DNA from 3 places in the Curtobacterium sp. LFS079 genome. Region 3 is predicted to be linked to each of the others. Evidence: predicted binding sites of a transcription regulator. Region 3 holds the regulator's gene; each other region holds the start of a gene.
What was found. The regulator LexA, encoded in region 3, represses DNA repair genes until DNA is damaged. The targets are predictions, from matches to a motif close to TCGAACANNTGTTCGA.
Positions count from the first base shown of each region.

Region 1: the regulator LexA is predicted to act here: its motif matches at 1,369-1,384, upstream of ACNQPB_RS13465 (DUF5131 family protein).
Region 2: the regulator LexA is predicted to act here: its motif matches at 1,178-1,193, upstream of uvrA (excinuclease ABC subunit UvrA).

Region 1 is NZ_JBFPFO010000007.1:139,903-142,166, forward strand. Features, by position in the region: gene tcmP (three-Cys-motif partner protein TcmP) at 1-631, shown strand, start outside; gene ACNQPB_RS13465 (DUF5131 family protein) at 595-1,350, opposite strand; gene ACNQPB_RS13470 (helix-turn-helix domain-containing protein) at 1,637-1,993, shown strand.
Region 2 is NZ_JBFPFO010000004.1:91,800-94,063, reverse strand. Features, by position in the region: gene ACNQPB_RS08775 (ABC transporter ATP-binding protein) at 1-663, shown strand, start outside; gene ACNQPB_RS08770 (GntR family transcriptional regulator) at 660-1,040, shown strand; gene uvrA (excinuclease ABC subunit UvrA) at 1,207-2,264, shown strand, end outside.
Region 3 is NZ_JBFPFO010000016.1:27,986-30,249, reverse strand. Features, by position in the region: gene ACNQPB_RS18585 (LysM peptidoglycan-binding domain-containing protein) at 1-318, opposite strand, end outside; gene lexA (transcriptional repressor LexA) at 663-1,409, shown strand; gene ACNQPB_RS18575 (ATP-dependent DNA helicase) at 1,451-2,264, opposite strand, start outside.

The DNA of each region.
Region 1 (2,264 bases), on a different contig from region 3:
ACGTATTTCCGGAGCTCTCCGGTCTGAGAAGCGTTACGCCGCAAAAGCAGCTCAAATAACGGCCCTGGATAAGGCCCTCGGCGGAGACTGGTGGCACGAGCTGGCGGAATCCGAGCCTGACGGTTGGGTAACGGAAGTCTTGGTCGGTTTCGCCGATCGCGTCGCTCTGGCCACGAGATGTAGTTACATCACTGCCGATGTTTCCGACTCCCTTGAAGCTAAGCCGGTTTACGAGCTCATACTCTTCACTCGCCACCCTGACGGTCTCTGGGAGATGAATAACGCCATGTCTCTTGCAAGGAAGGATTGGCGCCAATGGCTCGTAGAGCAGAAGGAAGGTATGGCAGGTGGTCAGGCCGAGTTGAGGGGCCTCGCGTTCGACGACAACGAACTCGCGTGGAGCGAAGAAATTGAGTCGAACTTGGAAAGCCTATTAGGCACTTTCCCCGGGTTTACCTTAGAGGACAAGCTTGACCATGTACTTGGACGCACACTTGGTCTTGCACGGGAAAAGCACATCCGTTTGGCACTGAAGTCTCTGGAGGCACGAGGAATCATCCCCTCTGGCACCGCAAAAGGTAAGCTACAACGCGCCTACATCGCCAGGGTTGGCTTACCGGCTGGCATCTGATCCCACGTTTGACCGTCCAGTTCCCGCCCTCCGCTCTTGGGGCGGATGCCTCCCCACTGCTTGAAGAAGAACGGAGTACCTGAAGATAGGCAACTGTCCCGCAGCTCCCGAACCCACTCTGGGTCCATTCGCCTCGCCTTGGATCCGCTCTCACCTCCGGCTATCACCCAATCGATTGCACCCAGCGGAACGTCTGGAATCGGGCCGAGGAGGGGTTCGCACGAAATGAACCGCACTGAGGCCGGCACTTTTACGAGATCGAGCACTCTCTGATACTGGTCTGCCGACTCCACGCTCGTGCCCATCCATAAGTTGCTTGGCCATTGAAGCTGATCAGCAATCCGGGCCAAACGACGAGGCCGCTTGGTTAAGACCTGATAGGTGTGGCGTGGCGTCTCCGAAATGACTTCAAAAACGTCCCGAATGAACGACAGCGGAACCCTGGCATGAAATAGGTCGCTCATAGAATTCACAAATACGACTCGCGGGCGCTTCCAAGAATATGGCGTGGAAAGAGCTTCAGGATGAACAGCGAGACCGAAACCAGGACCACTCGTCCTGGGGTCTCCATCATTCTGATACTTTGCTGCCCCCATCGCCTTCAATCGCCTGGCTAGCGTCAGTGCATAACAGTTATCGCAGCCTGCTGACACGCGGTCGCAACCTGTCGTCGGGTTCCAGGTAGCTTCGGTCCACTCGATAGAGCTCTTATCAGACACTAGGACAGACTAGCGCAATCGAAAGTATGTTCTAAGGATGTGGTAGTCGTGGACACCACCGGGCCGATCGTGTCGCGCTGGCGCTTTGAAAGTTCACACTCTCGGAAGCGGCCCACACGCGCAAGAACAGGACAGCAGCAGCCAGGCCCCCTGAACGGTCCTGGGAACGGGTAGCTTCCAGGCATCAACGCCCACCCTTGCGGCCAAAGTTCCGCAGCCATGGACGAGAGGGTACTTGCAGTGAGTCTTGCTAGTTATTCTGAGCAACACTTGCTATCCTAAGAAAATGAACACCGACCTTGGCACGTATCTTCGTGCTGCCCGGAAAGCGGTAGGGTACACACTTCGACGCGTGGAAGAACTGTCTGAGGGTGTGGTCAAAAACGGCTACCTAAGCCAAATTGAGAGCGGCTCAATCAAGATTCCATCTACCAAGATTCTTTTTGAGCTAGCTCGAGTGTATGGGGTTGAATATTCGGAGATCCTCCGAATCGCAGGCCTCCCATCGGATTCAAATCAGCTTCCGACTGAATCCCGCCTCGCGCGGATCGCCGGGGTTCCGGCAAGCGCACTCTCTGACCTCACTGAGCAGGAAACGAAACAAGTAATGGACTTCCTCGCGTTCCTGAAGTCCCAGCGTTAGCATGACAGTCCGCGACGATTAGGTTGCAAGCTGTGGTCCGCAGAATGTCAGACCACCCTTGTATCCTTCCATCAACAGGAGGAGCGAGTATGTCTACGCAGTCAATCACTCGGCCGGGTCTAACGGTACAGACAACCCTTGCCGAGTTACTCAATTTTGAGCAGTCCACCGACATCGTTGTCGAGTGGGAGAGGCGTATGCGCAACATCAAGGAGTCAGAGCGAAGCGCCGAAAATGAGGAAGCAAGCGTCCGTATTCATTAGTCTGAACT
Region 2 (2,264 bases), on a different contig from region 3:
GGGGCGGGGAAGACCACCTTGGTGAACCTTCTCATGCGTTTCCATGAGCCGGACGCCGGACGGATCACCGTTGATGGCGTGGATATCTCGGAGATGCCCCGCGACGCACTCCGGCAGCATTTCGGCGTCGTCCTGCAGGAGCCCTGGATCTTCACGGGAACCATCCGGGAAAACATCGCGTATGGCAACCCCGACGCCAGCGACGCCGAGATCGTCGCCGCCGCCGGGGCGAGCCACGTGGACCATTTCGTACGCTCCCTCCCGGACGGCTACGCGACCATGCTCAGCAATGGCGGGGAGCCCCTGAGCCAGGGCCAGCGCCAACTGCTCAGCATCGCCCGGGCACGTCTTTCGGGGCGGCCCGTCCTGGTCCTGGACGAGGCCACAAGTTGGGTGGATACGCGCACGGAGGTGCTGATCCGGCGCGCCATGCACCGGCTCCGCAGCAACCGGACGTCCTTCGTCATTGCGCACCGCTTGTCCACGATCAGGGACGCTGATCTAATTCTCGTCATGGACCACGGACGGATAGTCGAGCACGGCACGCACCAGACCCTGCTGGCCCGGGGCGGCCATTATGCCCGGCTGCACGATGCCCAGTTCGCCGGGAGCGACGACGCCGAAACGCCCCTCGACGACGCCGGCACCGGGACTGTCCGATGAGCTCCCCGGGGGTGTTCCCGGGGGAGTGGCGGCCGAGCCAGACGAGTTCGGTCCCGCTTTTCGAACAGCTCCGCCTGCGGATCATCGACCTCGCAGACAGCGGCACCCTCCCGGTCGGCAGCAGGCTGCCCGCCGTGCGCAAGCTGGCCGAGCAGCTCGACGTCGCGCCGCACACCGTGGCGCGCTCGTACAAGGAACTCGAGGCCGCCGGCGTCGTGGCCACCCGCGGCAGGAACGGAACAGTGGTCTGCGCCCGCGACGAACGGCACAGCGTGCTTGCCGCCGTCGCCGCCGAATACGCCGCCGCGGCCAGGGCGCAGGGCGCCAGTTTCGCCGAGGCCGTGCAGCTTCTCGCGGCCGCCTACGACGAAGCGTAGCGCGTAGGTCCCTTCCCACCGCTCGCAAGCTCGCGGCGGGGCCCTCGGGACGACGCTTACGCGCACCGCGGTGCTACGGGCGGGCGTCGGGCCCTGTCGCGCCGGTGCGGCGGGTACCCGCACCCGCACATGGAAATTCGAAGAAGTTTTCGATTAGCATTAGTGGGTGCCCAAAGCCGTAGCTGAAGACTCCGCCGTCGAAACCCTCAAGAGCGTTCCCCCTGTCCCTGTACAGCCTGCCGGACATGACCTGTCCCGGCTCGTGGTCAAGGGCGCGCGGGAGCACAACCTCCGCAACGTCGACCTCGACCTGCCCCGCGACGCCATGATCGTGTTCACCGGCCTGTCCGGGTCCGGCAAGTCATCCCTTGCTTTCGACACCATCTTCGCCGAAGGCCAGCGGCGCTACGTGGAGTCACTGTCGGCCTATGCAAGGCAGTTCCTCGGCCAGGTGGACAAGCCGGACGTGGACTTCATCGAAGGCCTGTCCCCGGCGGTGTCCATCGACCAGAAGTCCACCAGCAAGAACCCGCGCTCCACGGTGGGCACCATCACCGAGATCTACGACTACATGCGCCTGCTGTGGGCGCGCGTCGGCCACCCGCACTGCCCTGTGTGCCACGAGCCCATCACCCGCCAGACGCCGCAGCAGATCGTCGACCAGCTCCTCGAGCTCGACACCGGAACCCGCTTCCAGGTCCTGGCGCCGGTGGTCCGCGGGCGCAAGGGTGAATTCGTGGAGCTTTTCAAGGAGCTCACCGCCAAGGGCTACGCCCGAGCCCGCGTCGATGGCGAGCTGGTCCAGCTGAACGATCCGCCCAAGTTGGGGAAGCAGTTCAAACACACCATCGAAGTGGTGGTGGACCGGCTGGTGGTCAAGGAAGGCATCAGCCAGCGCCTCACCGATTCCATCGAAACCGCGTTGTCCCTGGCCGAGGGCCGCGTGCTTGCGGAATTCGTGGACCTCGATGCCGAGGACCCCGCCCGAATCCGCGCGTTCTCGGAGAACCTGGCGTGCCCCAACGAGCACCCGCTGGCCATCGACGAGATCGAGCCCCGGTCCTTCTCCTTCAACAACCCCTTCGGCGCATGCCCCGCCTGCACCGGCATCGGCACCAAGCTCGAGGTAGACGAGGAACTGGTGGTTCCCAACCCCGAGCTCTCGCTCAATCAGGGGGCCATCGCCCCGTGGTCCCTCGGCACCGCCACCACCGAGTACTGGAA
Region 3 (2,264 bases):
CCGGCCGCCTTCCAGGTTGTTCAGCTGGATGATTTCCACGATGACGTCGCGCGGATCGCGTTCCGGCGCGGCGGCTCCTGCGATGCCCCACAGCGACTGGCCGGCTTGGACGGTGACCGTGACCGTCGGGGTCGCGCGCAGCACGGTTCCGTCGTCGGCAGCCTTGGCCGGCGAGTTCAGGAAGCCGACGAAGGTCAGCAACGCTGCGAGCAGCAGCATTGCCGGGATTCCGAAGAAGACGATGCGGCCACGGCGTGTCAAGCGGAGGCGGCCGGGGACAGCCTTGGGAAATTCGCGGGTGATGGTGATGCCGGACATGAGCTGAGCCCTCCTGATGAAAAGCCTGCACCCGGACCCACCCGGCACATGGCTGCCAATTCTCTCTTCCATCAGCACCCGAATCCCCCGGTGTTCGAATCCGATATTCGAATCGAAGGACCGCCGGACTGCTGACTTAGAACACATATTCGAACCTTGCTACGACATTTTTAGCACTTATCAACGAATGGTGTCGAGACTCGCTAGAACAAATGTTTGATAAAGCCCTGTGCCTGCCCTACGTTTGAGGGAAGGAACAGGCACAGGAGAAGTGCATCAGGAGGGTCTGACATTTTAGGACCCGGTCCGGCCATCGGCCGGGGAAGAACGGAAGGACGCGGCACATGGCAGCACGAGCCAACGGCAACGGGGCCTCCCCTCGGGGCCAGCAGTTGCCCAAGGCAGCCAAGGGCCTGACCGTCCGCCAGAAGAAGATCCTGGAAACCATCCAGCGTTCCGTGAACGACAACGGCTACCCGCCCTCCATGCGCGAGATCGGCGACACCGTGGGCCTTGCCAGCCTCTCCAGCGTCACGCACCAGCTTTCCCAGTTGGAAAAGCTTGGCTATCTGCGGCGCGACCCGAAACGGCCGCGTGCAATGGAAGTGCTCATGCCACTCACCCTCGACGGCGGGGCAGGGATTCCGGGCGTGGAGGCTCCGGCCTCGCTGCGAAGCACGGGCGGGCTCGCAGTCACCGAACTGGCCAGCGCCAGCGATACCGCCATGGTTCCGCTGGTGGGCCGCATCGCTGCCGGTGGTCCCATCCTGGCGGACCAGACCGTGGAAGACGTGCTCCCGCTGCCCCGCCAGCTGGTCGGCCACGGCGAACTCTTCATGCTCAAGGTGGCCGGTGATTCCATGATCGACGCCGCAATCTGCGACGGCGACTGGGTGGTGGTGCGCCGCCAGAACGACGCCGTCAACGGTGACATCGTTGCGGCCCTGCTCGACGACGAAGCCACGGTCAAGACTTTCCGCCAGCGGGACGGCCACACGTGGCTGCTGCCCCAGAACACCCAGTACGAACCGATCCTCGGCGACCACGCCACGATCATGGGCAAGGTCGTTTCGGTCCTGCGTTCCCTCTAGCCGGCAGGGCCGGGGCCTCCCGCCGCCCGACGCGGGGCCTCTTAGCCGGCGCTCAGCCGTTCGAGTGCCCCGCGGACCACGGAGCTGTCTGTCGTCGCCCAGAAGGGCGGAAGCGCAGCCCGCAGGAACCCGCCATAGCGTTCGGTCGACAGCCTGGAGTCCAGCACGGCCACCACTCCCTTGTCACCCGTCGTACGGATCAGCCGGCCGGCGCCCTGGGCGAGGCGGATCGCAGCATGGGTGGCCGAGACCGCCATGAAGCCGTTGCCTCCGGACTGCGCCACGGCACGCGAGCGGGCAGTCATCAGGGGGTCGTCCGGCCGCGGGAACGGAATCCTGTCGATCACCACAAGCCGGCAGGAACCACCGGGGACGTCCACGCCCTGCCAGAGCGACATCGTTCCGAAAAGGCAGGTGTCCTTTTCGTCGGCGAACTGCTTCACGAGGGCGGCCATGGTGGACTCCCCCTGGCAGAGGATCGAGAGGTCCAGCCTGGAGCGCATCTGTTCGGCCGCTTCTTCGGCTGCGCGGCGGGAGGAGAACAGGCACAGCGCGCCGCCATTGGAGGCGCGGAGCAGCCGTTCGAGCTCGTCGAGCGCTTCGGGTGAGGTTCCACGGCCGGGTTTCGGCAGGTGCGCCGCCACGTACAGCATTCCCTGTTTCGGATAGTCGAAAGGCGAGCCGACGTCCACCCCGGTCCAGCTTGGCGCGCCGTCCCCCATCAGGCCGAGGCCACCCGCAGCTGGTTCGAATGCCGCGCCGATGGCGAGGGTCGCAGAGGTCAGCACCACGGTGTGATCCGCAAACAGGCCTTCGCGCAGGCGTCCGGCAACGCTCAGCGGGGCGATGTTGATC